Regions from separate parts of the Pseudoalteromonas sp. SR44-8 genome, predicted to be linked through region 2. Evidence: predicted binding sites of a transcription regulator. Region 2 holds the regulator's gene; the other holds the start of a gene.

Region 1 (19,339 bases), on a different contig from region 2:
CCCGTCATCCGCTTTAAGAACCCGACTAAAATCAGCGGTGATAAAAATGGTATCGTGGTTGATGGGGTTGGTAGTTTAATGAGCCATGTGGCTAAATGTTGCCGCCCAGTTCCTGGTGAGTCAATAATCGGTTATATCACGCAAGGGCGTGGCATAGGTGTGCATAGGACTGATTGTGATTCTTTTAATAATCTAAGAACACAACATCCTGAGCGTGTTATTGCGGTTAGTTGGTCAGACGAAATTAACGGCTCTTATGCTCTGTGTATTAAAATTGAAGCAAGTGACAGAGCTGGGCTTATACGTGATATTAGTTCGGTACTGGCCAATGAAAAAGTTAATGTGCTGAATATGAATATGGAAACCGTAGACGACCGCCAATTAGCGTTGTTTACCATGCAAGTGGAAGTACATGATTTATCAAGTACCAATCGATTACTATCAAAATTAGATCAAATCGAAGGCGTGCATGAAGCAAAACGTAGTCATTAGGAATGTAAATGAACCAGACAACTAATACCTCGACGAATACCTTAACTGAGTTATTAGCCATTATGGCTAAATTACGTGATCCAGCAACAGGCTGCCCGTGGGATTTAAAGCAAGACTTTACATCCATCGTACCGCATACCTTAGAAGAAGCATACGAGGTAGCCGATTGCATTGAAAAAGGTGATTTCGGTGAGCTCAAAAATGAACTGGGTGATTTACTCTTTCAAGTGATTTTTTATGCGCAATTGGCACAAGAGCAAGGGTTATTTGATTTTAATGATGTAATGGCTGGGCTAAATAATAAGTTAGTGCGTCGCCATCCACATGTATTTGCCGATCAGCAAGGGCTGACTGAACAACAACTCAGTGAGCAGTGGCAAACCATAAAAGCACAGGAGCGGGCAGCAAAAGCTGAACCGCAGAGCGACACATTATGGCAAGATATACCTGCAAATCTGCCTAGTTTGAGTAAAGCCAAAAAAATTCAGCAGCGGGTTGCAGGATTAGGCTTTGATTGGCCTAGTTATCATGGTGCATTAGATAAAGTGGCTGAAGAAGTTGATGAAGTAAAAGAAGCGCTCGCGGTTGATCCATTTTCAGCACACAGCGCAGAAGAAATCGGCGATTTATTGTTTGCTACAGTTAATGTAGCACGGCATATTAAACGTGACCCAGAGCAATTATTACGTAGCGCCAACGATAAGTTTTCAGCGCGATTTGAAAAAGTACAAGCCTATTTATGTGAGCGTGGGCAATCGCTTGATACAGCAACCCTTGCTGAAATGGATGCCGCATGGGATGCGATAAAAAAGCAGCAGTAAATAATGCGAAACGCTGAGTGCGTTTTTTGTGCAGAGAATTACTAACTTTCGCTGGATTGATGGCAGTGCCTTTGCTATAATTTCGCCCCGTCTTGATTCTATATTTTTCCTTTTAATTCCTGATATTCTAGGGTTCGCATGAGTACAAAATTTATCTTCGTTACCGGCGGGGTTGTTTCCTCGTTGGGTAAAGGTATTGCAGCAGCATCGTTGGCAGCTATTTTAGAGGCCCGTGGTTTAAATGTTACCATTTTAAAGCTGGATCCTTATATCAACGTTGACCCAGGCACAATGAGCCCAATTCAACATGGTGAAGTATTTGTCACCGAAGACGGCGCTGAAACCGATCTTGATTTAGGTCACTATGAACGTTTCATCCGTACCAAAATGACAAGCCGTAACAACTTCACACAAGGTCGTGTATATGAAGATGTGCTGCGTCGTGAGCGTCGTGGTGAGTACCTTGGTGCAACAATTCAGGTTATTCCACATATTACCAACGATATTAAGCAACGTGTTTATGACGGTGCTGAAGGCCATGATGTGGCACTCGTTGAAATTGGTGGAACGGTTGGTGATATTGAGTCACAACCATTCTTAGAAGCAATTCGTCAGCTTGGCACAGAGATTGGCCGTGAGCGCGCATTGTTTATTCACTTAACGTTAGTGCCATTCTTAGGCCCTGCGGGTGAAGTGAAAACCAAACCAACACAGCATTCTGTTAAAGAGTTACGCTCGATTGGTATTCAACCAGATATTCTTATCTGTCGTTCAGATCGTAAATTACCAAATAACGAACGTGCAAAGATTGCTCTTTTCACTAACGTTGAAGAAAAAGCGGTTATTTCATTACCAGATGTAGACAGCATTTATAAAATTCCTGCGCTATTAAAATCGCAAGAGCTTGATAACTTTGTATGTCGTCGCTTCCATCTTGATTGCCCTGAAGCTGATTTAGTTGAGTGGGAACAAGTGTTATACCAAGAGTCAAACCCAACGGGTGAAGTGACTATCGGTATGGTTGGTAAATACATTGAACTACCTGATGCCTATAAATCTGTAAACGAAGCACTTAAACATGCAGGTCTTAAAAATCGTTTAACAGTAAACATTCAATATGTTGATTCACAAGATGTTGAAAGTAAAGGTACTGAGTTACTAGCTAACCTTGATGCTATTTTAGTTCCTGGTGGTTTTGGTGGTCGCGGTGTTGAAGGTAAAATTTTAGCGGCAAAATATGCCCGTGAAAATAAAGTACCTTACCTTGGTATCTGTTTAGGTATGCAAGTTGCGCTAATTGAGTATGCACGTAATGTTGCAGGCTTATTAGATGCAAACTCAACCGAGTTTAATGCTAACTCGTCAAGCCCTGTGGTTGGTTTGATCACCGAATGGTTAGATGCGGAAGGCAACATTGAAACACGTAGCGAAAAATCTGATTTAGGTGGCACTATGCGTTTAGGCGCACAAAAATGTCATTTAACACCAGGCTCAAAAGTACGTGAAGTATATGGTAGTGATGAGATTGTTGAACGTCATCGTCATCGTTACGAAGTAAACAATAATTTTGTTGAACAGCTTGAAAAAGCTGGCTTGAGTTTCACTGGTTTATCGGAAGATAAGAAGCTAGTTGAAATCATCGAGAATAAAGATCACCCGTGGTTTATTGCGGCTCAATTCCACCCGGAATTCACCTCAACACCGCGTGATGGTCATCCGCTATTTGAAGGGTTTGTTGCCGCTGCGCATATTCATCAAAAAGCGTCATCGTAATATGAATAAGCCGTGCACTATGCACGGCTTATTTGTTTTCAAAGCCGACGGCATTAAGGAAAATTAATAAAGTCGGAGTAGACTCACCATTTTGGGAAAAGAGGAATCAAGATGTCAAATATCGTAAAAGTGATCGGTCGCGAAATTATGGATTCGCGTGGTAACCCAACTGTAGAAGCTGATGTTCATTTAGCTGACGGTTCATGGGGCCGCGCTGCTGCACCATCAGGTGCATCAACAGGTACTCGCGAAGCACTAGAATTACGTGATGGTGATAAAGCACGTTACTTAGGTAAAGGTGTATTAAAAGCGGTTGGTTTTATTAATAATGAAATCGCGACAGCCTTAGCTGGCCAAAATGCACTAGAGCAAAGCACTGTTGACCAAGTAATGCTAGATTTAGATGGTACCGAAAATAAAGAAAAATTAGGTGCAAATGCAATCTTAGCAGTGTCATTAGCAACTGCAAAAGCTGCTGCACAATCTAAAAAAGTAGAGCTTTATGAGCACATTGCTGACTTAAACGGTACACCAGGTGTTTATTCTATGCCGTTACCAATGATGAACATCATCAATGGTGGTGAGCATGCTGATAACTCAGTTGATATTCAAGAATTCATGATCCAGCCAGTTGGCGCTGCCAACTTCCGTGAAGCGCTTCGCATGGGTGCAGAAATATTCCACAGCCTTGCCAAAGTACTTAAAGCTGATGGTCATTCAACCGCAGTGGGTGATGAAGGTGGTTTTGCACCAAACCTTGCCTCTAACGAAGCGGCACTTGCAGCAATCAAAGTTGCTGTTGCTAATGCAGGCTACGAGTTAGGCAAAGACATTACTCTAGCACTTGATTGTGCTGCGTCTGAGTTTTACGACAAAGAAGCAAATATCTACGACCTTAAAGGCGAAGGTAAAAAATTCACGTCAGAAGAGTTTAACTACTTCTTAAAAGATCTAACTGAACAGTACCCAATCGTGTCTATCGAAGATGGCCTTGATGAGTCTGATTGGGACGGCTTTGCACACCAAACAAAATTACTTGGCGATAAGATCCAATTAGTTGGTGACGATTTATTCGTTACAAACACTAAGATCTTAAAGCGTGGTATCGACAACGGTATTGCTAACTCAATCTTAATCAAGTTTAACCAAATTGGTTCACTAACTGAAACGTTAGCTGCAATCAAAATGGCTAAAGACGCTGGTTTCACTGCTGTTATTTCTCATCGCTCAGGCGAAACTGAAGATTCAACGATTGCTGATTTAGCAGTGGGTACTGCAGCTGGTCAAATCAAAACAGGTTCATTGAGCCGTTCTGATCGTGTAGCTAAGTACAACCAATTGCTACGTATTGAAGAGCAATTAGGCGCTAAAGCACCTTTTAATGGTCTTAAAGAAGTTAAAGGTCAGTAATTCTTTTATAAGAAGCTGATTTAAACTTTTGAAAAATCCTCGCAAATGCGGGGATTTTTTTGTTTTGTTAGATGATATTTTATGCAATAAGGTTGTAGGTGTGTAAAGTTTAAATTTAATAGGGGTTTAAGGTTCTTTTTTTGTTGTTTAATTGTTATTTTATTGGTGTAAAAAATAACAGTTAGCAGATTATGAAAAATAACAAGATTACTCATCTACTTAATGCAAAGTATCATGGTGAGCTCCCACCACAACAAAGAATTTTAGATTTTGCTCTTACAGATTCCGAATTTGTCTATCATTGGTTATGTCATGTTGTGTCATGCTCAAGCTGTCCACAAGAACTCGCAATTGTTTTGTGTTTAGCTAAGCACCATGAAATTAAAGCGCTTCAGATATTGACTCATTTTTGGCCAAAGAGAATAGTTAACCATGATACAGTTGATAGTTTTGCAAAGCATTTATCGAGTATGCCTAATGTTATAAGGCAATATGCAGAACCTGATTTGATAAATTTGTGGTCTAGCTTAATTACCCCAGCAGTGCCTCAATCTAGTGGGCAATCAACACCCGTGACGATAATAGAAAGTATGCTAACGGAAGAATTGGCCAACGAGATAATTAAGTTTGCTGCGAAGAGTTTAAGTTTAGCTGCTGTCTATGCAGAGGCGTCTACTAGACAGAGAGTTGCAGATATTAGGGATAACGAGCAACTTATAACGCAATTACCTGTAGGTGATATTTCGGTTGCTATACTACAGCGCCTCATGTGCTCTGATGACTATACTGATTTAGCTTATGCTGAACCTATGGTGGTTTACCGTTATGTTAAAGGCCAACAATATAAGTGGCACTATGATTTTATAACTCCCTCAAACGAAGATGCTAAAAATGAGCTAAATTTTTTCGGGCAAAGGCAACGTACACGTATTATTAATTTAAATGAGGGGTTTGGCGGCGGAGAAACGGCCTTTAAAGATTGGAATATAAGCGTAAAAGCTAAACAAGGGCAAATTATTAAGTTCAATAATATGTTTGATAATAAAGTGGACAAAAAGTCAGTACATAGCGGTAAACCAGTGTTATCGGGGGAAAAATGGATATGTACGCTGTGGATGCGAGAGAAGCCATTTTGGCTACGCGCATCTATATGGCATAAAGATTAACATTTAACGGATGATCACAGCTGAAATTGCTGCTTCAAAATCTGCCCTGTAAAGCTGGTTTTTAAATAAAAACCACGGGGTAGGGTTTTAATAATTTGCCCGTTTGGACCGATTGCATCGGTGACTATTCTGCTGTTAGCTGCTTTTGGGCGAATTTGCATCGCATCCCCTAAATGCCCTGAGATCTCATCAATACGTCCCAGTGCAATCAACTCCATTTGCTCTTCCCAGTCTCGCTGTAACTGCGCATCTTGCTCAGCGGAGGGTTGCCATAAAAAGCCACTGCCAATGGTCCTATCAAATGGCACAATGTCTCGCTCGCCTAGAATGGGTAGCCACAAGACATGATTGAGTTTTTTACGCACATTACTTTGCTGCCATGTCATACCTGTGACATTCAATAACGGTGTCACAGACACAAAAGTGGTCTCTAATGGTTTGCCTTTATATGAGATTGGTAACGTTTTAAGTTCAATCCCGAGCTCTTCAAAATCAGGGGTTGGTTTGGAACCTGCCGTTGCACCTAATGCATATTCAATCAATTGTCCCGTCCAGCCTTTTTCCTTTAATAAATGCTCAGGTGTTTTAAACTGATAATGACTTGCTAATTGGCCTAATGTCAGCCCTGAAATGTTGCTAACACGTTGCATTAATTCATTGATTGAATGTGGTTTTATCGGTTTCATAGCGAGTTATTTGGTTGTATAAATTCACTACTCATGATAGCAAAAGAGTTTAACCGTGGATATCTTTGCGTTTGGGTGTTTTTTGTTCAGTGATAGTTTGCTGTGTTTTTAGGCAAGGTGAAACTTGCTGACTTTAAGCTTAATGTATTGAATTTAATGGTTTTTAACTGTTAAATTTGCAAAGCCTTTAAGCTGTGTTGAAAACTTGTTGGGATAAATACATAACTATGAACAATGTTATCCACAGAAACTGTGGAAAAGGCAAGTTATTGGATCTGTTATTGTGGATTTGTTTGCAAAATGAGCTGCATAAACTAAAGTTATGCACAAGCTGTGAGTAAGATGCGTAAAACTCTGAATATTGTTTGCCGTATTGCAGGTAATGTGGAACAATCATTAAAAATCGACTTACAAATGAGGCACTAAGGTGATTGATGCCGAAGGTTTTCGTGCCAATGTCGGAATTGTAATTTGCAATAATCAGGGACAGGTCTTTTGGGCCAGACGTTATGGTCAGCATTCTTGGCAGTTTCCTCAAGGTGGTGTTGATAGTGGCGAAACAGCAGAGCAGACCATGTTTCGTGAATTACACGAAGAAGTCGGCTTGCGTCCTGAAGATGTAGAAATTGTCGCAAGTTCAAAACATTGGTTACGTTATAAATTGCCCAAGCGTTTGATCCGCCGAGACTCCAGTCCGGTGTGTATTGGGCAAAAGCAAAAATGGTTTTTATTGAAACTGCGTTGTAAAGACGAAGACGTCAACTTACTAAAAACACATCATCCGGAATTTGATGATTGGCGGTGGGTAAGTTATTGGTATCCGGTAAGGCAAGTTGTATCGTTTAAACGCGATGTTTATCGCCGTGTTATGAAAGAATTCGCACCCTTTGCGATGCCTTTTAATAAACGTGAACAGTCCAAAGATACTTGGCGCCATAAAGGTAAATAATATAAAGGAGCAGTATTATGCTGGCTACACTCAGAGCTATTGCCGAGTCCGTTTCGCAACAAGCGAGTTTGGATAGTGCGCTAGCATGTTTTGTTGAAATGGTGAAAGATGCCATGAAAACTGAGTGCTGCTCCATTTATTTTGCTGATTACAGTCAAGATAATTTTGTATTAATGGCAACCAGAGGGCTTAATCCCGCAGCCGTGGGTAAGTTTAGAATCGGTTTTACCGAAGGTTTAGTTGGCTTAGTAGCACAACGAGAAGAACCTATTAATATTGCCTTTGCCAAGTCTCACCCCCGTTTTAAACTCTCTCCTGAAGTGGACGAAGAAGGCTTCAACGCATTTTTGTCTGTGCCTGTAGTTCATCAAAAAAAAGTACTGGGCGTTATTGTTGTACAACAGAAAATTGCCCGTGTATTTAGTCAAGATGAAGAGTCTTTTTTAATTACGTTATCTGCGCAACTAGCGTCGCAATTAGCCCATGCAGAAATCAAAGAAGTTCTTCGCCAAGATGAGTTTTCTCATCAGACCTCGGTGCTAAAAGGGGTTTCTAGCGCGCCAGGAATTGCGATAGGGCAGGCGTTTGTTATTCTGCCGAAACTTGACTTTAAATCGATAGAATTAAAAAAAGACGATAACTGTATTGAGCAACGCCGCTTATTTACTCAAGCTGTTGCTGCAACCCGCAAAGAATTTAACACCTTGTCGATGACTCTTAGCGATTCCATCCCTAAAGAAGCGTTGGCAGTATTTGAGGTGTATCAGCAACTACTGGATGCAAAAAGTTTAGGGCAGAATGTTGAAGCACAGCTGCAAGAGGGCTGGTGTGCAAAAAGTGCATTGAAAATAGTGATCGAACGATTGATCTCCCAATTCAATGCCATGCAGGATCCTTATATCAAAGAGCGTGCGGTTGATGTTAAAGATATCGGCCTGCGCGTACTGCATCACCTCGTAAATACTGAACACGCAGTAAAAAGTTATCCTAAAGATACAGTACTGATCGCTAATACTTTAACCCCAGCCATGCTTGCAGAAGTGCCTAAAGGCCATTTAGTTGGCGTGGTGAGTGTTAACGGTGCGGCAAATAGTCATGCGTCAATTTTAACCCGTGCCATGGGGATCCCTGCAATTTGGGGTATTGAAGATTTACCGTTATTGCAGTTTGATGGTAAACCAATGATTTTAGATGCATACGCAGGGCGATTATATATTTCGCCTTCGCAAATGCTACAAGATGAGTATTTACAATTACAGCACCAAGAAAGTCTATTAAACGACAAGTTTGTGGCTGAGCAAGAATGCGATGCAGTGACATTAGATGGCGAGCATATTAGCTTGTTGCTCAATGCTGGTTTGGAACTCAATACTGAAAAAGCTAACACCAAAGTCTGTGATGGCGTTGGCTTATACCGAACTGAAGCCTGGTTTATGCAAAAAGGCCAGTTTCCATCACAAATAGAACAAGAGAATTGGTATCGCGAAGTATTAGCCAGTTATCATCCAGAACCTGTAGTGATGCGTACGCTTGATATTGGTGGTGATAAAGCACTTGATTACTTTGATATTACTGAAGAAAACCCATTTTTAGGCTGGCGGGGTATTCGTGTCACATTGGACCACCCAGAGATCTTTTTAGATCAGCTCAAAGCCATGGTTAGAGCAAATATTGGTTTAGGTAATTTAAAAATTATGCTGCCAATGATAAGCGGTACCGAAGAGGTTGATGAATCTTTAGCGTTGTTAGAGCAAGCCTATTTTGAACTGGAAGAAAAATACCCAGAGCAAGCCATTGAACGCCCAGAGATTGGCGTAATGTTAGAAGTCCCTTCAAGTGTATTTATGCTCCCTGAATGGTCTAAAAAAGTAGATTTTTGTTCTGTGGGTAGTAACGATTTGACGCAATACTTACTTGCCGTCGATCGTTCTAATGCGCGTGTTGCTGATTTATTTAATCCCTATCATCCTGCGGTATTAAGAGTACTGCAAAAAGTTGCAAAAGAGTGTCAGCAATATGAAATGTCCTTTAGTTTATGTGGTGAATTAGGTGGCGATCCTGAAGGTGCAATACTGCTGATTGCGATGGGTTATCGACGCTTGAGTATGAACTACTCATCATTAAGTAAAGTTAAATGGGTATTAAGACGTTTAAAAGCCAGCGATATGGAAGCATTACTGGCGGAGTGTTTAGCACAATCTACTGCAAAACAAGTGCTTAGGTTAACGCGTAATTTTATGATTGAGCATCAACTTGGTGAATTATTTTATACCCCAAATCAGGCTTCTTAGTAGCCTAAACGAGTGCTGTAAAGATTCGATATAATCGATTAGTATATGCATATAATAAATTCAATTTTATAAGAGTGTACGATGCATGATTTAGTTATCCTGATTATCAGCTGCGCGCTATTAGGTTGTGTGGTTGGTTTTTTAGCTGGGTTATTAGGCATTGGCGGCGGATTAATTATTGTGCCAGTACTGAGTTCATTATTAGTGCATTTTAATGTTGTTGCGGTTGATCATGTACTGGTTATTGCTATTGCTACCTCGCTTGCCTCTATTTTATTCACTTCAACGTCATCTGCATTAGCGCACCATAAGAATCAAAATGTGCCATGGGAAATTGCGCCTTGGGTTATGTCTGGCGTTGGACTTGGTGCTCTGATCAGTGGTTTTGCCGCGAGTTTAATTCCAGAACAGTTATTACGCATCGTTTTTGCTGTTAGTGTGGTGTTTATTGCTGCTCGTATGGTGTTGTCTGCTCGTAATAAACCTGTCGCGGTCAAACCTATGCCAAGAGGCCCAATTATTGGCGCTATTAGTGCAGTGATGGGCGGATTATCAGGTTTGATTGGTATTGGTGGCGGCGCATTGATTGTGCCGCTACTACATTATTTTTCAGTTGATATTAAAAAAGCCATAGGCTGCGCGGCAGCATGTGGCATTGTGATTGCGTTATTTGGCTCTGTGGGGTATATCAGCGCTGGTTGGCAAGTAACCGATTTACAACATGGCTTTGCAGGTTTTGTGTATTTACCAGCATTATTAGGTATAGTAATAACTTCGTGGTTTATGGCACCAATTGGAGCCAAAGCAACGCATTATTTACCTGTTTCAACGATAAAAAAAGTGTTCGCGGTGTTACTGGTTATTATCGCGCTTCAAATGGTTTTTAGTTAAGGTTTAATTTTTATGGCTCTTGAATTTCCAGACATCAATCCGATTATTTTCTCTGTCGGTCCTCTCAGCGTACGTTGGTACGGTTTAATGTATTTAATTGGTTTTGCTTTTGCGATGTGGTGGGCAAATAGGCAAGCGGCTAAACCTAACTCGGGGTGGACAAAAGAAGAGGTCAGTGATTTACTGTTCTACGGTATGTTGGGAGTCATTCTGGGTGGTCGGATTGGCTATGTACTGTTTTATCAATTTAGTTATTTTTTAGAAAATCCACTGTATTTATTTAGAATCGATCAAGGTGGTATGTCTTTCCACGGTGGCACTTTAGGGGTGATAACCGCTATTTGTGTGTTTGCCTGGACACGTAAAAAACAGTTACTTGCAGTGGGGGATTTTGTTGCTCCGCTAGTGCCGGTTGGCCTTTTAGCAGGGCGTATTGGTAACTTTATTAACGGCGAATTATGGGGCAGAACTACCGATGTACCATGGGCTATGGTATTCCCAACTGGTGGTCCACTGGCGCGTCACCCATCACAGTTGTATGAGGCATTTTTAGAAGGCCTAGTGCTGTTTATTATTCTGTATGTGTTTACAAAAAAGCCACGTCCAGCGGGCAGCGTAGGCGGATTATTTTTACTAGGCTACGGGGTATTTAGATTTTGCGTTGAGTACGTACGTGAACCCGATGCGCATTTAGGTTTATTTGGCGGCTTTATTTCAATGGGGCAAATATTGTCATTGCCGATGGTCATCGCAGGCCTAGGTTTGATAATATGGGCGTATAAAAAGCCACAGCCAGCTGTTGCCAGCAAAGCTTAATAAAAGAAGTTAACAATGAAACAATATTTAGAATTATGTCAGCGCATCGTTGATGAAGGCGTATGGGTTGAAAATAAACGTACAGGAACTCGTTGCTTAACGGTTATCAATGCCGAGCTTGAGTATGATGTGGCAAATAATAAGTTCCCAATGATCACTACCCGTAAAAGTTACTACAAGGCGGCGATAGCTGAATTGTTAGGTTATTTACGTGGTTATAGTAGCGCTGCGCAATTTCGTGACATAGGTTGCATGACTTGGGATGCTAATGCCAATGAAAACCAAGCATGGTTAAATAATCCGAACCGCCAAGGTGAGGATGACATGGGCCGAGTATATGGCGTACAAGCTCGTGATTGGCAACGCCCTGATGGCACTGCGTTAGATCAGTTGAAAAAAGTCATTGATAATTTAAAAAATGGTGTGGATGACAGAGGCGAGATCATCACTTTTTATAATCCGGGTGAATTTGAGTTAGGGTGTTTGCGCCCATGTATGCACACGCATACTTTTTCGCTTCTTGGCGATACGCTTTATTTAACCTCGTATCAGCGTAGTTGTGATGTGCCACTTGGTTTGAACTTCAATCAAATTCAATGTTTTGTATTGCTTGCACTGGTCGCGCAGATCACTGGCCACAAAGCAGGTAAGGCCTATCATAAAATCGTTAATGCCCATATTTATGAGAACCAACTGGAATTAATGCGCGATGTGCAGTTACAGCGTGAGCCATTTGCATCACCTACGTTGACGATTAATCCAAATATTAAATCACTCGAAGATATCGAAACGTGGGTCACCCGTGATGACTTTGAGGTAAATGGCTATCAATGCCACGATGCAATTAAATACCCGTTTTCAGTGTAACAATTAATAAGCATCATAGTTTTAAGGAGAGAATAATGAAAGCAGTGATCCCAGTTGCAGGACTTGGCACCCGTATGTTGCCAGCTACTAAAGCTATTCCAAAAGAGATGTTACCGATTGTAGATAAACCCTTGATTCAATATGTAGTTAATGAAGCGGTTGCTGCGGGTATTAAAGAAATTGTATTAGTGACTCACTCTAGTAAAAACTCTATTGAAAACCATTTTGATACCAGCTTTGAGTTAGAAGCAACGCTAGAGAAGCGGGTTAAACGTCAGTTACTTGCTGAAGTACAAGCTATTTGTCCAAAAGATGTGACAATTATTCACGTTCGCCAAGGTGAAGCAAAAGGGTTAGGGCACGCAATAAACTGCGCTGCGCCGATTATTGGTAACGAACCGTTTGTGGTTATTTTACCAGACGTAATTATTGATGACGTTGAAAGCGATCTTCAAAAAGATAATTTAGCTGAAATGATTACTCGCTTTAATGCAAACGGCGAAAGCCAAATAATGGTTGAGCCTGTGCCTATGCAGGATGTTGATAAGTTTGGTGTGGTCGATTTAGGCGACGTAAAGCTTGAACAAGGGCAAAGCGCAGCGATCCTTAATATGGTTGAAAAACCTCCTGTGCATAGCGCACCATCAAATTTGGCTGTGGTAGGTCGTTATGTGCTAAGTAAAAATATTTGGCCATTACTTGCAAAAACTCCCGCAGGCGCCGGCGACGAAATTCAGTTAACAGACGCAATTGCTATGTTGATGGAAAAAGAATCTGTTGCTGCTTATGCGATAAAAGGGCGTAGTCATGATTGTGGTAGTAAGTTGGGCTATTTAAAAGCTACTATTGAATTTGCACTGCGTCGTGATGAATTTAAAGATGAACTAAGTGATTTTATTAAAACCTTAGTTTAAGCTCATTTATTGAGCCTAACTTATAAAAGTGCCTTAGTGGCACTTTTTTATTGCTTAAAAATCCTGAAACTGGCACTGACTTTGCTTATAATATGGCATTATTTATTTTTGATGCTAACAGATGATGTGTTTTAAAAAGCAAGCTTGGTATACCACAGTGTTGGTTACAGCAACTGTCTGGCTTAGTGGGTGCAGTAGTATTAATGCTAACTCGGTGGAACAGCAGCCTGCATTAATTTCTGATCAACAAGTCAAAGAGTATGTTCAGCAATGGCACTCGCAACAAGAGAGTATTACTCGTTTAGCTGCGATGGAGGAAGACTTGCAACTATTAATAATGGCACTTTCCTCTCAAACTGATATTGCAGAAAACCCAGCGATGCTTCGCGATGATAATGTTACGGTGGCTCATTATGCTGAAAAAAAACAGACCCCTGATACTGCTAACTCCTCAAAAAAGATCGAAAATCGCCCCCAGCCACTGTATAACAATTCACTGCCAGGCGCGCAACTTGGGCTGTATTTAAAACCGCAAAGAGTGAGAACGCAAATAACAAAGTTACAGCAGCAATATCCACAGGCATTTAGCCAATTAGATTTTGTAATGACTGAGCGTCAAAATAAAGGTGTTACCATGTATGGGTTACGAGTTGGGCCATTTCAAAATTATACTGAGGCCAATCTATTTTGTTCTTTAGCGCAAAGTTTAGGCCAAAAATGCCTGAGTGCTCCGTTTGTTGGTGAGCCACTTTAACTAAGCCAGTTATTTATCTGATTTTTATGTAATTAATCTTAAAGTAATTGTTCTAATTGCCGATAAATCTTATGATAGGGGCTCTTTATGGTAATGCCCCATTTTTATAAGGATTTAATATGAAACGATCTCTTGCTATTATTAGCGCTTTTTCTTTAATTCACTCTTTTCCTACATTAGCGACAAGCGCTGACTTTTCTGCAACAGTTAAAGTACAAAACACTGTTGTTTTAAGTAAGGGGGAAGATCTTAGTTTTGGTACTATACGTGCTGTAGCACAAGCTGATGGCGTCAAATTTGCGACACTGACAATTAACCCCAACCCTAATGCAGCAATTAAAACCACTAAAAATGATGACGGAGATGCTTTAATTTCAGTCATTGAAGAAGGTTCACCTGCTACTTTTACAGTGTCAGATGTAGTACCTAATGCGGCACTTACTATTACTAAACCAGGCACAGGAAGGCTTGAATCTGCATCAAAAGGAGCGGGTGAGCCGCAATTCTCAATTGATGGTTGGAAGTTCTTTATTACTAGTGGACCAAACATAAACACGGCTTATGACGAGACAACGCCAAACTTAATCGCCAGTGAAAAAGGTGAAGTTGAATTTGCTATTGGTGCCACATTGTCTACAGATAACTTAGTAACAACAGTACCTTACAAAGATGTTGAATACACAGGTACTTTCCAAATCGAAGTCGCTTATTAAATCGCTTCTAGTGCGACTTTTACCTTATGCAGTGGCTGTAAGTATTTTAATTTACAGCCCTAACCATTTCGCAAATACCATAGAGCAACAGTCGCTTGATTTTGGCACGTTAGTCATACCAAGTAACAGTAATGTTAGTTCCGTGATAATCAAAGCGAACGGTGACATAAATACTATGGGTAAAATTTATGTACTAGAGAAAGGACGACCTGCTGAGCTATTACTAACCGATTTCCCTGCACATACAGAATTAACTATGCAATTAGTTAATTCTGTAACCTTACAGCACAACGCACAGGGTAGCAGCAGCGCCGATTTTGAAGTACGTCTTAATGGCTTTCCAAAATCTACCATCACTGATGATTTAGGTGAGGCGAAAGTGTTTATAGGCGGCACATTAATAACAAAACCTAGTAGTAAAAGCTATTCCGATGGCGACTACTCCTCAACTACTAACCTAGAAATTTCGATTGACTACTAAGGACTGAGATGTTCAATAAATTAACAGTGATGTGTGTGCTACTAACAGCATTTTTTAGCCAAATGGCCTTGGCAAACTTATTGATTTCACCTACCCGTGTTACTTTTGATGAACGCCAGCGTAGTGCTAAAGTCACGGTGATCAATAATTCTGATGAACAACGTACGTACCGAGTAGTCTGGAGTGAAAAACAAGCTTTACCAGGTGGGGGTTATAATAATTTAGCGCAAGTGACCGAAAACAGTTTATCGCCAATGACACGTTTATCCCCTAAGCAAGTGACCTTAGCAGCAGGTGAAAAACAAACCGTTAAAATTGCTATTCGGAAGCCAAAAGGTTTGCAGCAAGGCGAATACCGCTCGCACTTATTATTTCAAGCTCTACCTAACGAAAATAAAGAGCAAAAATCAGGAATACAGATCAACATGATTATGAGCTTTAGTATTCCCGTTGTTTACCGTGAGCAGCCAGAACAACCTAATGTTACGATCACTCAGGCAAAGATTATAAAAAATGCCAATCAGACCAAGCCAAAAATTCAAGTTCAACTGCAACGACATAACAACTTTAGTAGTTATGGAAAACTCAGCGCTTATATAAAAACAGCATCAGGCGAGAATGAGAAAGTGGCTGAAATTAGCAATTTAAGCCTGTATCCAGAAGTTGATACTACCATTGCAACACTGAGCCTATTTAAAGATAAACAGCTGCCAACACAGGGCAGTATTTTCCTAGATTATCAAGGTGCTGAAGAATATAAAGGGGTTGATTTTGCTTCATACACACTCGCTATTGGGAAATAATCTTAAGCGTTATTAAGCGAATAAAGTGATCCGTATATTTACTCTTGGGCTTTTATTTTTAAGCTCAATGAGTTTTGCTAGTGCTGTGCAAACTGCTGATGTGTTGCGCACACTTAAAGCTATTCAAACTAAATTAAATCAACCGCACCCGAAAGTGAGTGCACAGCAGCCCGTTATAGCCGAACACAGGCAACCTGCAGCACAGCGCATTGCCGCCGGTGAATTTTTACTCTTTTCGCTGCACTTAAACGGTGAATATCTTGGTGAAGCATTTGCGATTAAAAGCGAACAAGGTGTGTTATTGGGGTTATCGGGTTTAGTCGAAATATTACAACTGGCTATTAATGTTGATATTGCAAATGGCACCGCTTCAGGTTGGTTTATCAATGAAGCAAACTTATTTACACTAAATGCTACTGAACCTAAACAATTAATTTTTAATAATCAAGTCGTTACGCTATCTTCGCAGCAACTACTAATTGATGATGATATTTATATTGATGCGGCCGTTTTACAGCGCGCCTTCTCAGTTGCTATTATCCCTGATTATGCGAATTTAACGCTAGAGCTTACAACGGAGCAATTGTTTCCTGTTGCTGCGCAACAACAAAGGCAAAAGCGTTTGTTTAACAACCAGCGTAAAGGGGATAACCAACCTACACAACCTTGGAAGGCTAGTCCCTATCAGGCGGTTTCAATGCCAGTGGCTGATTTACAGCTAAATTATCGTCGTGATAATGATAGCAGCCGTACAAGTTATTCATTATTAGGCGCACAAGATTTTGCGTACCTTTCAGCAGAATATTTTTTAGCAGGACGTGAACAAGATTTATTGACTGACTCTCGGCTGACATTCTCTAAACAAGATGTTAATAACAGCTTACTCGGTGTTTTTGCAGCCAGCGAGTTGGAGTTTGGTGATATCACTGCAACGCAAGTAGGTAGTCGTTATAACGGTCAATATGGCCGTGGTTTTAAGTTTTCAAATTATCAGTTAGATCGCAAAATAGATAACAATCGGATTAATCTCACAGGTGCTATCCAGCCCGGTTGGGATGTTGAGCTTTATCGTAATGGCATTTTAATTGAACAACAGTTAAGCCTTGCAGATGGCCGTTATATATTTGATAGTATTGATTTACTGTATGGTGAAAATAACTTTGAGTTGATCTTTTATGGTCCGCAAGGGCAAGTTGAACGCAAAACAGAATATTACTTTATTGACGGTAATCAATTGGCGCAAGGAGAAGCTGCATACGAAATATCAGTATCAGAACAAGGTAAACAATTACTAGGAAGTGAAAGTAATTCACAACAAAGTGGCTGGTTAGCGGCAGGGCGATACGAACGTGGTTTGACTGATAATATCGCGATTTACACCGGGGCTATGGCGCAAAAGCGTGAGGACGATGAGTTTTATCAATTTGCTTTTGGTACCAATATCAACCTGTTTGAAAGACTGTTGGTTAATTTAGACTACGAGCAAAATAACCAACAACAAAATGAATTAGAACTCACAGCAAGAACTCAACTGGCCGATCAATCACTGCTGTTTACCGTTACAGATCGCTCGGATCAACAGCAAGACTTGCAAAGTTATCAATTCGATATGTCGGGTGAGTTGATGCAAAATCGTTATGGTCGCCTTAATTATCAAAACAACTATTTATTACAGCATTCAAGCTCAGGTCGCGACCTACAACAAGCCTATAATCGTTTTAATTATAGTTATTCAGGCTTCTCTGTGAACAACCTATTGCAATGGCAAAATGTAAATGAGCAAAGCAAAGTATATGGGGCAACCCGTGTGCAAGGACGAATAGGGCGTTTATATAGCCGTTTTGGTTTTGATTATTTATTATCGCCAGACAGTGATATTTTAAGTTACCAAGCTGAATTTAATCGCAGTATTACTGCAAAGTTACAAGCCGAGCTCACACTTAAAAATACCCTAAATGAGAATATCCAATCAGCGGACTTGGGCCTTAATTGGCAAAATGATGATTTTAATTTAAGCAGCACCATTAACTACGACAGTAATGATAATTGGCTTTTTAGTTTATATAGCCGTTTTAGTTTTGGTTATGACGCTGAAAATAACCGCGCCTTTATGTCAAACCGCAGTCTAACCAGTACCGGTAGTCTACTGGTTAAAGTATTTTTAGATCAAAATAACAACGGCATTATGGATCCTGACGAGCAAGGTGTTGCTGGTATAAAAGTAAAAGGGCTGCAAAATTATCGCCAAGCAATAACCGATGAAAATGGCATTGCATTGTTAACCTCAATGCCAGCTAATCGCACCACAGATATTGTGCTCGATAGAGACAGCTTCCCCGATCCGTTTTTTGTGCCTGCCAATGAGGGCTTTTCAATCACGCCAAGAGCAGGATTTATTGAATACATGGATTACCCGCTAAATAACGCCAGCGAAATTGAAGGGGTGGTGTATCAGCAGCAAGGGGAGCACACTTATGTGCAGCCTTATGCAAAAATAACCCTATTAGATCAAAACGATAAAGAAGTTGCCAACACCCAAGCGGCTTATGATGGCTATTATTTGTTTACCGACCTACGGCCAGGGCAGTATCGGGCTGTGGTTGACGATAGCTTTAAAGAACGTAAAGCATTAAAAAACACCCAGCAAGTAACAGTTGATTTATCAGCAAAAGGGGATGTGTTGGTTGGGGTTGATTTTACTTTAAAATCACTCGAAGAAGTGTCGGGGACTATTGTTAATGCGGGGAATTTTTCATCGTTAATGATGTTAAAGGCATACTTACGTTTGATAAGCCCGCGCTTAAAATTACAACAGCAAGACGTGTTTTATATTCATGACCAACAGCAAAGTAAGTACATACTCGCCTTAGCATACGCTAAGCAAGTACAGCCTGAATTTACGGATCTTTGTCAGTCATTAATAAAACAAAGATTGAAGTGTGATATTGAACAACGAACAATACTTCATTAAAGGAATAGCAATGAATATCAAACAATCGTTTAGTGTAATTCAATCAGCCGTATTAATAATGAGTTTAATTATATTATCTGGCTGTACCAGCACGACGGATAGCGCGCAAAAAAGTACCAGCAGCACAGCTGAAACTAATCATGAAACCTATGTGCAGATCACGCAACAAGAGCTACAACAGTTACAAACTAGCTCTACACAGTGGCAAGCAATTAAACCCGATCTCGAACGGTTATTACTGATTGAAAGTGATTTGAATTTATTGATAGCACAGTTAACCGCGATAGCAAATGATGACGAGAATACAGGTAATAAGATCCATTCATCTGCTGCCTTGGCATCACAGCAAGTACCGTTAGATAGGCCTGCGCAATCTATAGCAACACAGTCAAACATAACTAACAACGCGCTTTTTGCGCTGCAAATTATTGCGGTCACTCAACAATCGCAATTAGCTCCAAGCTGGCAAACAATTCAACAAAAAGTACCGAGTTTATTGTCAGATAAATTTACCACCAATGTCGAAACTGCTCAGGTAAAA
Region 2 (14,003 bases):
AAGATAAAAAAGAGTATTTAAAAGGTGTTGGTACACCTTTGCTAGTGCTCGCTGCGCTGGGCATGGTGATTTTACCGTTACCGCCATTTTTACTCGACATTCTTTTCTCGTTTAATATAGCTTTAGCATTAGTGGTGTTGTTAGTGACAGTTTACACCATGAAGCCTGTTGAATTTGGGATGTTTCCCGCAGTACTATTGATTGCAACTATTATGCGTTTGGCACTAAATGTTGCCAGTACCCGGGTGGTGCTGCTTGAAGGCCATAACGGTGGCGATTCCGCAGGTAAAGTAATCGAAGCTTTTGGTTCAGTGGTAATTGGTGGCAACTACGCAGTTGGTTTAGTGGTGTTTTTGATTTTGATCATCATCAACTTTGTGGTAATCACCAAAGGCGCAGGCAGGATCTCTGAGGTATCGGCACGCTTTACCTTAGATGCGATGCCAGGCAAACAAATGGCCATTGATGCCGACTTGAATGCGGGTTTTATTAGTGCAGAGCAAGCACGAGACCGCCGTGAAGAAGTCACCCGTGAAGCGGACTTTTATGGCTCTATGGATGGTGCGAGTAAGTTTGTAAAAGGTGATGCGATTGCTGGTATAGTGATACTGATCATCAATATTGTTGGCGGCTTGTTTGTTGGTATGATCCAGCATGATTTAAGCTTTGGTAACGCAATGGAAGTGTATACCTTACTGACCATTGGTGATGGTCTAGTTGCACAATTACCATCATTACTGTTATCTATTGGCACTGCAATTGTTGTTACTCGTCAAAATGAATCGCTCAATATGGGCGATCAATTTAAGAAACAACTCGGTAACGAAAAATCATTATTTATTGCTTCGGGTATTTTAATCGTGATGGGTTTGGTCCCGGGTATGCCACATTTTGCCTTTTTAAGCCTTGGTGCTTTACTTGGTTATTTAGCGTATTACACCCAGCAAAGTAAGCTCAAAGAAGCGGCTGCTAAGGAAGCAGAAGCTGCCAATGGCGGTGCAACAGGCACTGGTGTTGCTAACAAGCAAGAGCAAAAAGAGCTAGGTTGGGATGATGTACAACAAGTTGATGTAATTGGCCTCGAAGTTGGCTATCGCTTAATTCCATTAGTTGATCAATCACAAGGTGGCGAATTATTAAACCGAATTAAAGGGGTACGTAAAAAGTTATCTCAAGAACTTGGTTTTTTAATTCCACCGGTGCATATTCGCGATAACTTAGAGTTAGACCCAAATGCATACAGAATTACCATGATGGGTGTTTCAAGTGGTGAGGGCGAGCTTAAGCACGGTGATGAGTTGGCTATTAATCCTGGCCAAGTATTTGGTCCAATAAAAGGGATTGCTACTAAAGATCCTGCCTTTGGTCTAGACGCTATTTGGATCAAACCAGATCAAAAAGATGAAGCACAATCACTCGGTTATACCGTGGTTGATGCAGCGACTGTGGTAGCAACGCATATTAGTCAGTTACTAACTAACAGCGCGGCCTTGTTACTCGGCCACGAGGAAGTGCAAAATCTATTAGATATGCTGGCAAAAAGTCATCCTCGTTTAGTTGAAGGGCTAGTGCCAGATATTTTACCACTAACAGCAATTGTTAAAGTATTACAAAATTTATTAAATGAAGGCGTTGCTATTCGCGATATGCGTTCAATTGTACAAACCCTTGTTGAGTATGGCCCTCGAAGCCAAGATCCTGATGTATTAACCGCAGCAGTGCGAATTTCACTGCGCAGATTAATTGTTCAAGACGCGGTTGGAATGTCATCAGAAATCCCTGTCATAACCTTGGCGCCTGAGTTGGAACAGATGTTGCATCAGTCACTACAAAATGCAGGCGACGAAGGTGCCGGAATAGAGCCAGGACTTGCAGAGCGACTTCAACAATCATTAAATGAAGCGCATCAAAACCAAGAAATGGCCGGTGAACCTTCGATATTGCTAACGTCAGGAATGTTACGCACTGTGTTATCTCGTTTTGTTAAGTACACCATTCCAGGATTGCGAGTGATGTCTTATCAAGAGGTACCAGACGAAAGACAGATCAAGATTGTCAGCTCAGTAGGCCAATAATCGGATTTTAAAGGGGTTGAACCATGAAAATAAAACGTTTTTTTGCTAAAGATATGCGCACCGCACTGAAAGAAGTTAAAGATGAACTCGGTGTAGATGCTGTAATCATGTCAAATAAAAAATTAGCCAATGGGGTAGAGATTGTTGCCGCCGTTGATTATGAAAAAGCAGCCCCGAACGCACCGGCACAACCACATGTTGCTAAGGCGCAACCGCAAACGAATGCTAACTTTGTTAAACCTGCGCCACAACGTGCGCAGCATGAGCCGCAAGCTGCGGTAGCTGATAGCTTACAAGCATTATTAGAGCGCCAATCACCGCGTCCACGCTCACCTGAGCTTGCGTCTATGTTTAGCCAGTCAGGGATTGATACATCTACTCAGTATCAACCACAGCAACAACATCAAGCACAGCAAGCTCGCCATGAACCACAAGCGCATAGTGATTTTGCTCGTCGTGATACTGCGCCGCGTCCACAAACGCAAGCACATAGCTTAGGTTTTGATGATGATCTAGAAAGTGGTTTTGATGATTTAGATACTCCGATGCCAACAAAAAGTGCAGCCAAAACAGATGAAATCACCGCTATGCGTGATGAAATGGCTGCGATGCGTCAATTACTTGAGTATCAGGTATCGGGTTTGATGCAACAAGATTTAGCGCGTCGCGATCCTACTCGCGCATGCATGATCGATCGTTTAGTTGGAATGGGTATCGACAGTGAAGTTGCAGAGCAAATGGCCTGCTTTATTCCGGACGATGTGTCACGTCAGCAAGCCTGGCAAGCACTATTGCAAATGGTTGAAAACCAAATGCATACTACAAATAACGAAATCCTTCGCCAAGGCGGGGTATATGCACTTGTTGGTCCTACTGGGGTAGGTAAAACTACAACCGTGGCAAAACTTGCAGCCCTTGGCGCACAAAAATATGGCGCAGATAAAGTTGCGCTAATTACCACTGATACTTACCGTATTGGCGCTTATGAACAGTTAGCTACTTATGGCCGGATCATCGGTTGTGGTGTAAAACAAGTTAAAGATGCCAATGAATTAGCAGAAGTTTTATATCATTTACGAAATAAGCGTCTAGTATTAATAGATACTGCGGGAATGAGCCAACGTGATTTACGTTTAACTGAGCAGCTAAATACACTAATGCGTAATCAACGTGTCGATATTCGCAATTATTTAGTGCTCAGTGCGACCGCACAAATTAATGTTTTACAAGAAACCGTAAGACATTTTAAGAAGGTACAATTAAGTGGCTGTATTTTCACTAAATTAGACGAATCATTAAGTTTAGGTGAGATTATTAGTATAGCGATTCAAAATCGCCTTCCAATAGGGTATCTTACTAACGGTCAGCGCGTTCCAGAGGACATTCGGGTCGCCAATGCAGAGAAATTAGTAAAAAAAGCAGAACAATTGTATTTAAAAAGAACAAAAGCACAACATTCACGACGCCAAGCAGTAGCGTCAAGCACAGTAGGGATGTATGATTAACACAGTATTAGATCAAGCAAGTGGCCTGCGTAAAATGAGTCAAAACAATAATAACGGCGTTAAAGTTATCGCTGTAACAGGTGGTAAAGGTGGCGTAGGGAAAACTAACGTCTCACTTAACACTGCGATTGCGTTGGGTCAGCTCGGAAACCGAGTGTTAGTTCTGGATGCCGATTTGGGTTTAGCAAATTGTGATGTGATGTTAGGGCTTCGGGTTGAACGTAATCTATCTCATGTACTATCAGGTGAATGTGAGCTCGATGAAATTTTAGTTGAAGGGCCTGCAGGAATTAAAATAGTACCAGCGACGTCAGGCTCACAAAGTATGGTGGAACTTTCACCATCAGAACATGCTGGATTAATTCGTGCTTTTAGTGAGTTGAATACCGAATTTGATATATTAATTGTTGATACTGCTGCTGGTATCTCTGACATGGTATTAAGTTTTTCGCGCGCAGCGCAAGATGTCATGGTAGTAGTATGTGATGAACCGACCTCAATAACCGACGCTTATGCATTAATCAAAGTGTTGAGTCGTGAGCATGGTGTGTATAAGTTTAAAATAGTTGCTAATATGGTGCGCAGTATGCGTGAAGGCCACGAACTATTTGCTAAGCTCTCAAAAGTAACGGATCGCTTTTTGGATGTCTCAATGGAATTGGTTGCAACAGTCCCTTATGATGAAAACATGCGTAAAGCAACTCGTCGTCAAAAAGTAATTGTTGATTTATTTCCAAATTCTCCAGCGGCAATTGCATTTAAAACATTAGCGACAAAAGCAGTTAAATGGCCTATACCTAATCAACCATCTGGCCATTTAGAATTTTTCATAGAAAAATTAGTAAACGGCTAACTATGACGGCATCGGTGAATAAAGCGATGGGATATCAATCGACACAAAATTTAAATGTGATTGTTGAGCGACATGCTTCTTTAGTTAAAAAAGTGGCTTGTCATTTGATCGCTCGTTTACCCGCGAGTGTGCAACTCGATGATTTGATTCAATCGGGGATGATAGGGTTAATTGAAGCATCAAAAAACTTTGATGCGACTAAAGGTGCAAGCTTTGAAACCTTTGCAGGCATTCGTATTCGTGGTGCGATGCTGGATGAAATGCGCCGAGGTGATTGGGCTCCTCGCTCAGTGCACCGTAATAGCCGCAGAGTTGCTGAAGCGATTAGTGAGCTAGAAAGCAGCCTGAATCGAGAACCTAAAGATAGTGAAGTTGCTGAAAAACTTGATATTACGCTAGATGAGTACCATCATATTCTTAGTGATGTAAATTCAAGTAAGGTTTTAGGTATAGAAGACTTGGGAATTGATGAAGATGTTATCACACCAGTGGGACATGATTTAGCACTAGACAAGCCCTTTAATAACGTTAAAAATGAACGTTTTAATCAATCATTATTAACAGCTATACAATCTTTACCTGAACGAGATGGGTTAGTATTGTCGCTTTATTATAATGATGAAATGAATTTAAAAGAGATTGGACATATACTCGATGTAAGCGAATCGCGTGTGAGTCAGATACATGGTCAGGCGATGATTAAGCTCAAAGCAAAAATCAATGACTGGATTAACTAGTAGTAAGTAAATATAGGTTCAGACCTCACCGGAGGATGTTTTGGATAAAAACATGAAAATTCTTGTTGTTGATGATTTTTCGACGATGAGACGTATTATCAAAAATCTGTTAAGAGATTTGGGTTTTACAAATGTACAAGAAGCTGATGATGGCTCAACAGCTTTACCGATGTTGCAGAATCAAGAATTTGATTTTGTAGTAACAGATTGGAACATGCCTGGCATGCAAGGAATTGACCTCTTGCGCGCTATCAGGGCCGATGACAGCCTGAAACACATCCCTGTTTTAATGGTAACAGCAGAAGCTAAAAAAGAACAAATTGTTGCTGCTGCACAAGCTGGTGTTAACGGCTATATCGTTAAACCATTTACAGCCGCAACACTGAAAACCAAATTGGAAAAAGTGTTTGAGCGTTTAGGTTAAATAAATAGGAGAGGCTTATGTCAGCACCAGCTGCGCCTCAGATCAGTTTAGAACAAGCCCGGCAGCTTGTGGTTTACCTTGAAAATGGTGAACAAGATAAAGCTGATCAGTTAATTATTGATGCGGCGTCAAAAGAGCAATCAGAATTATTTGCCGAAGTAGGCAAACTTACGCGTCAGCTTCATGATGCGTTGAAAAATTTTGAGCTTGATACACGTTTAGCTGATTTGACCAAAGACGCACTCCCCGATGCTAAGCAGCGTCTAAACTATGTTATGGAAATGACAGAGAACGCTGCTAATAAAACCATGGATGCTGTAGAAGCAAGTTTACCAATTGCCCAACAGCTTGCAGATGATATTTCAGACATTAAACCCACTTGGGATCGTTTAATGAATCGTGAAATTGAGCTAGGTGAGTTTAAAACATTATGCCACAGCTTAGATAAGTTCATGAATAGCTCGCAAACTAAAACGGATGAGTTGCAAGGACTCATGACCAATGTCTTGATGGCACAAGATTTTCAAGATTTAACAGGTCAAGTGATCCGTCGAGTGATAGAGCTTGTTAGAGAAGTAGAAGACAGCTTGATCCACTTGTTGACAGCATTTGGTAGCCAAGATGATAGCGAAACAAAAACAATAGCACCAGTCATTGAAAAACCGCCTGCTGAAAATACACTTGCAGGCCCTGAAGGGCCAATTATTGATAAAGAATCTCGTGATGATGTTGTCTCAGGACAAGATGATGTTGATGATTTATTATCAAGCTTGGGCTTCTAAGAGGAGAGAACTGCATGAGCTTTGAAGTCGATGAAGATATTTTACAAGATTTTCTAGTAGAGGCTGGAGAAATTCTTGAGCTTTTGTCAGAACAGCTGGTGGAGCTTGAAAATAACCCAGATGATACCGAATTACTCAATGCAATTTTCCGTGGTTTTCATACGGTAAAAGGCGGCGCAGGTTTTTTAAGCATGACTGAGCTAGTTGACGCTTGTCACGGTGCAGAAAACGTTTTCGATTTATTGCGTCAAGGTGTTCGTAAGGTTAATTCTGAGCTGATGGACGTGATCTTGCAAGCGCTCGATACTATCAACGAAATGTTTGCGACCATCCAAAGCCGAGAAAAACCAGAACCTGCAAATCCAGAGTTGCTGGCTGTTTTACATAAATTGGGATTGCCGCCAACTGCTGAAGAACTAACTGGCGCTGCTGAGCCTGCAGACGATACTCCTGTTGTTGATGCTGATGCTATTTTAGATGATTCTGATGATCCATTTGCATTTGACTTGTTATTTGATGGTCAAGTTGATAGCGATAAAAAAGATGTTCAAATCGATGATATATCAGAAGATGAATTTGAAAGTTTGCTAGATGAGCTGCATGGAAAAGGACAAAGTCCTGTAACTCCAGCAGTAACAGTTAGCAATGAGTCATCAAATAGTGATATTACTGATGACGAATTCGATAATTTATTAGATGAATTACATGGTGTTGGTAGCTTTGGTTTGGTCAGTAATAAAGATGCTGCAAGCACCGAAAATACTGCGCCTAAACCGCCCCAAGCGTCATCAGAGCCAACTAAAAGTAATAGTCCAGACGAGATCAGCGATGATGAGTTTGAAGCATTATTAGATGAATTGCACGGCAAAGGGAGTGCACCACAAGCAGTTGCAGATACTGAGCCAACACCCGCTCAAAAACCAGTCCCTCCCCCAGCACCTGTTGCCGCAGCTAAACCTGCGCCTAAACCAGCAGTGTCTGAGCCTGCGAAAGCGGCTGAAAAGCCAGCTCCAGCGACAGCTGTTGCGAAAAAATCAGTTCCACCACAAGCTGATACCACTGTGCGCGTTGATACAAAACGCCTTGATCAAATAATGAATATGGTCGGTGAACTTGTGCTAGTGCGCAATCGCCTAGTCAGTTTAGCAACCAATACTGAAAGTGAAGCGATGGGTAAAGCCATTTCAAACCTTGATGTAGTAACTGCGGACTTGCAAGGTGCGGTGATGAAAACGCGGATGCAACCGATCAAGAAAGTGTTCGGTCGTTTCCCTCGCGTAGTACGTGATTTAGCCCGCAGTTTGAAAAAAGACATCAATTTATTGCTCGTGGGTGAAGAAACTGATTTAGATAAAAACTTAGTTGAGGCACTGGCAGATCCTTTAGTCCACTTGGTGCGTAACTCTGTAGACCACGGTATTGAAATGCCTGATGTGCGTGAAGCGGCAGGTAAAGCAAGGACTGGGACTGTAACTTTATCAGCATCGCAAGAAGGTGATCATATTTTGCTTACCATCCGAGATGATGGTGCTGGTATGGATCCCGAAAAGCTGAAAAAAATAGCAATCAATAAAGGGGTGCTTGATCACGAGCAAGCTGCTCGATTATCTGATACAGAAGCCTATAACCTTATTTTTGCACCAGGCTTTTCCACCAAAGAACAGATCTCTGATATTTCGGGTCGTGGTGTGGGTATGGATGTGGTGAAAACCAAAATTACCCAACTAAATGGTTCTGTGAGTATTCAATCTGAGCTAGGTGTAGGTACAATCCTAGAAATTAAAGTTCCGTTAACGTTGGCTATTTTGCCGACATTGATGGTGGTTGTCGGTGAGCAAACATTTGCATTACCACTGGCTGGTGTTAATGAAATATTCCACCTAGATCTAACTAAAACGAATGTAGTTGATGGCCAATTAACCATTATTGTTCGTAAGAAAGCACGACCGTTGTTTTATTTAGAACATTGGTTAGTCAAAGGTGCTGACAGATCATTACGCAAAGCTCAAGGCCATGTTGTAATTGTACAAATAGGTACGCAACAAGTTGGTTTTGTAGTGGATTCATTGATTGGTCAAGAAGAAGTTGTTATTAAACCGCTTGATGCTTTACTACAAGGAACACCTGGTATGGCAGGTGCAACGATCACGTCTGACGGTGGTATAGCGCTAATCTTAGATGTTCCAAACCTGTTAAAACATTACGCAGGTTAGTCCAATTCTTATCTTATTGTGAGAGCTATATATGGCTCTCACAGATAAAATTTACATAGAGTATGCCAATGGCAGTTAAAGTTTTAGTTGTTGATGATTCAAGTTTCTTTCGCCGCAGGGTGAGCGAAATACTCGAGCAAGATAAGGATATTGAAGTAATTGGTTTTGCGGTAAATGGCAGAGAAGCGGTAGACAAGACAAATCAATTGCGTCCAGATGTAATCACTATGGATGTTGAAATGCCTGTGCTTGATGGTATTAGTGCTGTAAAAGAGATCATGGCAGCAAATCCAACCCCAATTCTGATGTTCTCTTCCTTGACCCGTGATGGCGCAACAGCAACCTTAGACGCACTTGATGCGGGTGCTTTAGATTTTTTACCGAAAAAATTTGAAGACATTGCTCGTAATAATGAAGATGCGATTAAGTTATTACAAAATAAAGTAAAAGAAATTGGACGCAAGCGTCTATCACGCTTCAGTAGGCCGACACCGACATCAATACCTTCCGTTTCTGCAGGTACAACAAGTCGACCTGCGATAACTCAACCTGATAGAAGTTTTAACCGCAGCACAGCGCCCGCTTCGAACATTGCAGCTAATACACGTGCTTCGGGTAAGAAATATCAAATAGTTGCAATAGGCACCTCCACAGGGGGGCCTGTCGCACTGCAAACTATTTTGACTAAGTTGCCGGCCAATTTCCCACATCCCATTTTGTTAATACAGCATATGCCAGCTGCGTTTACGCCAGCATTTGCCGCTCGTTTAAATGGCTTGTGCAAAATAAAAGTAAAAGAAGCACAACAAGGCGACCGATTAATGCCAGGCGTCGCTTATCTAGCGCCAGGTGGTCAACAGATGCTGGTTGAGGGACGAGGTGGAAATCGCACGTTACGTGTTTTTGAGGACGACAGTGCGCGGATCACTTATAAGCCCAGTGTTGACGTTACTTTTGCTAGTACAGCCAAATCTTTTCAAGGTGATGTGTTAGCTGTGGTACTTACAGGCATGGGCGCTGATGGACGAGATGGTGCAAGAATGCTCAAACAAGCCGGCGCCACTATTTGGGCGCAAGATGAAAAAACCAGTGTGGTATATGGTATGCCACAGGCGGTTGCTAACGCTGGGCTATCGTCGGCAAGTATCGCACTTGAAGAGGTTGCTAATCGGTTAGTTCGAGAAATTGGTTGTGGATAAGTTGTCGTTTCTAGGCCTGTTCGTTGCACTTTTGGCGATTGGCTATGGTTACTCACTAGAGGGTGGGGTTGTAAGTGCTTTATTTAATGGCCCAGCACTAATTATTGTATTGGGTGGTACGTTAGGTGCTGTAATGCTACAAACACCGGCACATACGTTTAATAAAGTTTTAAGAATAAGTCATTGGGTGTTTTTTCCTCCAAGTCATGATATCGACAGAGCAATTGAGCAAGTTAAAAGTTGGTCACAAAAAGCCCGCCAAGAAGGGTATTTAGCACTTGAAGAAATAGCGTTAACCCATCCGGATCCATACGTTGCCAAAGGCTTGAGTTTACTGATTGATGGCAACAGTGAGCAAAAACTCAGAGATGCGTTAGAAATTGATTTATTGCTAGAAAGAGAACGGCTGCTTGAAGCCAGTCGAGTTTATGAGGCGTTGGGCGGTTACAGTCCTACTATCGGTATATTAGGTGCAGTGCTTGGTCTGATCCAAGCAATGTCATTTATCACTGAGCCTGAAAAGTTAGGTGCGGGGGTTGCGACGGCTTTTATCGCGACCATCTATGGGGTTGGTTTAGCAAATTTACTGTTTTTACCCATGGCTAATAAGCTAAAACAACAAGTAGAACAAAAGATGCTGTTTCATGAGTTATTAGCTGAAGGAATTATTGCAATGAGCCAAGGTGATAGCCCTGTCAATATTGAGCTGAAACTTGAAGCGTATCGTGTAGAGCGTCCAAGTCAGCTACAAGAATAATTATTATGATGCGCCGTCGACTTCGTCACTCATCGACCAAAAGTCAGCATACAGAACGTTGGCTAGTGTCGTACGCCGATTACATGACTATTATGTTTGCATTCTTTGTAGTGATGTATGCGATTGCGATTAATAAAGAAGAAAGCTTCCAAATTTTATCTGATTCGCTGGAGCAGGTTTTTGACAAGTCAGCTCGTCAGTATAGCCAAGAAGGCCAAGGTGTGACCGGTACTGGTTTATTAACCGACAGAGTAAGCCCAGAAAAAGAACTGTTGTTTGGTGAGAGTATTCAAAAGCAAGAAGTTGGCCCGCAGTTACTTGATGGCCAAAGCGACACCAGTAACATAAAACAAAAACACTTAGGTAAACCGCTAGATAGTTTATTAACTAAATTACAATCAGCTTTGATCGATGAAATACGCGATGGCGAAGCAAGTTTAGAGTTACACCAAGACTGGTTGATTATTGAGTTAAGCTCAGGAATGTTATTTTCCAGTGGCAGTGCTGTGGCGCATCAACGCGCGAAAGCAGTAATAAAATTAGTGAACGATATTATTGCTCCTGTAGATAACTACGTCAGAGTACGTGGTTATACCGATAATGAAACTATTCATAATGAAATGTTTCGTTCTAATTGGGAGCTATCTGTTGCAAGAGCGACCTCTATTTTAGTCGAACTTGATGCATTGGGTATCAACCCTGCGCGAATGGCCATCGAAGGTTACGGTCAGTATTCTCCTTTTTCCGATAATGATACAGAGCAAGGGCGCGCTGAAAATCGTAAAGTAGTCGTTGCATTATCAAAATATGGTTTACCACCCAAGCCCATTGTATCAATCGAGCAATCAGCAATAGAAACTGAAGCTGAGCAGCCAATTGAGTTGCCAAGTGATGATAACACTATTAAAGTGATCCAACTCCCACACGGTGGTATACGAATTACAACGCGCAACGAACAAAAATAAGGTGTGATGTGAAAATTTGGACGGTAGCAAATCAAAAAGGCGGAGTAGGGAAAACGACCACGGCTGTGAGTTTAGCTGGTATATTAGCGCTGCAAGGAAAGCGGGTATTACTGATTGATACCGATCCTCATGCATCTTTAACGTATTACTTTGGCATTGATTCAGAAGATTTAGAAGTTAGTGTGTATGATATATTTGCCCGTGGTAACACCATGGCAAGTGAAGAAATATTGCAAGCTTTGTGTCCATCGAACATAGACAACTTAGATATTCTTCCTGCAACTATGGCTATAGCGACACTCGATCGTAGTATGGGTAATAAGACCGGAATGGGGCTTATCTTAAAAAAAGCCTTAGCAAAAATTAGTGAGCATTATGATTATGCTATTTTAGATTGCCCGCCAGTGTTAGGTGTCTTAATGGTTAACGCATTGGCTGCAAGTGAGCGCATTTTAGTGCCAGTACAAACTGAGTTTTTAGCTCTCAAAGGGCTTGACCGAATGATGCGGACCATGGAATTAATGCAAAGCTCGCAATCAAAGCAGTATCAATATACCATTATCCCTACAATGTATGATAAGCGCACAAATGCATCCCTTGAAGCATATAAGACATTACAGCAAACGTACCAAGAAAAAGTATGGCCAGGGGTAATACCCGTAGACACTAAGTTCCGTGATGCAAGTTTAGCTCAACAAGTACCGATTCAGTATTGTCCACGCTCAAGAGGTGTTTATGCTTATCGCGCATTACTCGATTATTTGATTGAACAAGGTTAATGAATGAGTAAGCAATTATTTGCTAATGAAAAAGTAATGACCCAGTACTTGGGGGCTTTACTGTGCGAAGACGATGAGTCAACAGACTTACACCCGGTTGCAAAATTACTCGAACAAGTTCCATCCACAGAAAGTAGCAATAAAATGCCACTAAAGGCATCGCAGCAAACGATTGTGCAGCCAAACGCACTTGATGAGCCAAAGACGAGCCTTGAGAAAGAAATACCAGCGCAAATTACACCGCTCCTTGAGAAACCACAGATCCAAGCTAATATCAAAGATATAGCTAAAGTGAGCGAACAGTTAAATATTGCTAAAGACAAGACTCCTGTACAGCGTCAAGAAGATTATTTTGACGGCGAGTTTCAGGCGTTATTCTTTGAAGTGGCAGGGCTGACTCTCGCTGTACCATTAAAAGCATTAGGTGGTATTCATCAATTAGGTGAAGTTAATCAGCTTTTTGGTAAACCCAAGTGGTTTAAAGGAGTGATGCTAAATCGTGATGAGAATCTTAATGTAGTCGATACTGCTCGCTGGGTGATGCCAGAAAAGTATACCCAAGAGTTAGAAGACAAATTAAACTACCAATACTTAATTACTTTAGGTAATAGCCAATGGGGATTGTTGGCTGAAAAGCTAGTTAATAATATTACACTACGTAGTGAAGATGTAAAATGGCGAGCTAAAAGTGGCAAGCGGCCTTGGCTTGCAGGTGTAATTAAAGAAAAAATGTGTGCCTTAATTGATGTGCAAAGCTTAGGTCAATTATTAGAGCAAGGTTTAGATAGCCGCGACCAGTAACGATATTTGGAGTAATAACATGAGTGAACAAAGATTATTATCAAGCAGTAAAAATACCGATGGCAATGATGAAGTATTGCAGTGGGTAACTTTTAAGCTTGAATCAGAAACCTATGGTGTGAATGTGATGCAAGTGCAAGAAATTTTGCGTTACACAGAGATTGCTCCAGTACCAGGTGCTCCAAGCTATGTTTTAGGGATTATTAATTTACGTGGCAATGTTGTAACAGTAATCGATACGCGTGCACGATTTGGTTTGATGTCTGCAGAAGCAACAGACAATTCACGAGTATTAATTATTGAAGCTGAAGAGCAAGTTATTGGTATCTTAGCCGACAGTGTAGCAGAAGTGGTTTATTTGCGTAGCTCAGAAATTGATAGTGCACCAAACATTGGTACTGAAGAAAGTGCCAAGTTTATTCAAGGTGTTAGTAATCGTGATGGTGAATTATTGATTTTAGTTGATTTAAATAAATTACTAAATGACGAAGAGTGGGATGAGTTGAGCGATTTATAACGCTTACGGAAAAACTATGTTGTTATACTCGTTGCTTGGAGTCTCAATTGTACTGGTGTTAGTATGCCTGGGACTAATTTTTATTAATAATAATAAGTACGCTGCAGCATTAAAAAGCAAAATACTGCAACTGCAAGAAACTCAACAACAGCTCAGTATTTTACGCAGTGAAGTCGCAGAAATGCGCACCGGTATGCTAAGTATTGGTAAGCGCTTAGTTGCTGTAGAGCAGCGAAATCAAGAGTTAGCGCAGTTACAAGATGCGCAAAAATATGACGATCCTGATGCGAAAATTTATTCTCGAGCAGTGAAAATGGTTGAACTAGGTGCCGATATTGAAGAGATCATACGAGAATGTGAACTTCCGCGTGCCGAAGCCGAACTATTAATGTCGTT

What was found. The regulator FliA, encoded in region 2, starts transcription of late flagellar genes. The targets are predictions, from matches to a motif close to CTAAAGNTNNNNNNNNNNNNGCCGATA.
Region 1: a site for FliA is predicted at 13,869-13,895, ahead of H5183_RS05955 (DUF4402 domain-containing protein). Genes of this name have one in related genera too.

What each region holds. Positions count from the first base shown of each region.
Region 1 covers NZ_JACJDS010000008.1:138,085-157,423, forward strand. Annotated here, with positions in the region: gene relA (GTP diphosphokinase) at 1-492, shown strand, start outside; gene mazG (nucleoside triphosphate pyrophosphohydrolase) at 501-1,313, shown strand; gene H5183_RS05900 (CTP synthase) at 1,452-3,086, shown strand; gene eno (phosphopyruvate hydratase) at 3,198-4,496, shown strand; gene H5183_RS05910 (2OG-Fe(II) oxygenase) at 4,688-5,662, shown strand; gene mutH (DNA mismatch repair endonuclease MutH) at 5,677-6,348, opposite strand; gene rppH (RNA pyrophosphohydrolase) at 6,776-7,297, shown strand; gene ptsP (phosphoenolpyruvate--protein phosphotransferase) at 7,315-9,588, shown strand; gene H5183_RS05930 (sulfite exporter TauE/SafE family protein) at 9,670-10,479, shown strand; gene lgt (prolipoprotein diacylglyceryl transferase) at 10,492-11,295, shown strand; gene H5183_RS05940 (thymidylate synthase) at 11,311-12,162, shown strand; gene galU (UTP--glucose-1-phosphate uridylyltransferase GalU) at 12,198-13,076, shown strand; gene H5183_RS05950 (SPOR domain-containing protein) at 13,198-13,830, shown strand; gene H5183_RS05955 (DUF4402 domain-containing protein) at 13,950-14,543, shown strand; gene H5183_RS05960 (DUF4402 domain-containing protein) at 14,554-15,024, shown strand; gene H5183_RS05965 (molecular chaperone) at 15,033-15,827, shown strand; gene H5183_RS05970 (hypothetical protein) at 15,853-18,798, shown strand; gene H5183_RS05975 (SPOR domain-containing protein) at 18,809-19,339, shown strand, end outside.
Region 2 covers NZ_JACJDS010000006.1:56,250-70,252, forward strand. Annotated here, with positions in the region: gene flhA (flagellar biosynthesis protein FlhA) at 1-2,075, shown strand, start outside; gene flhF (flagellar biosynthesis protein FlhF) at 2,099-3,580, shown strand; gene H5183_RS04145 (MinD/ParA family protein) at 3,573-4,433, shown strand; gene H5183_RS04150 (RNA polymerase sigma factor FliA) at 4,460-5,170, shown strand; gene cheY (chemotaxis response regulator CheY) at 5,211-5,594, shown strand; gene H5183_RS04160 (protein phosphatase CheZ) at 5,612-6,376, shown strand; gene H5183_RS04165 (chemotaxis protein CheA) at 6,391-8,589, shown strand; gene H5183_RS04170 (chemotaxis response regulator protein-glutamate methylesterase) at 8,658-9,788, shown strand; gene H5183_RS04175 (flagellar motor protein) at 9,781-10,545, shown strand; gene H5183_RS04180 (flagellar motor protein MotB) at 10,551-11,510, shown strand; gene H5183_RS04185 (ParA family protein) at 11,519-12,289, shown strand; gene H5183_RS04190 (chemotaxis protein CheW) at 12,293-13,090, shown strand; gene H5183_RS04195 (chemotaxis protein CheW) at 13,110-13,607, shown strand; gene H5183_RS04200 (DUF2802 domain-containing protein) at 13,624-14,003, shown strand, end outside.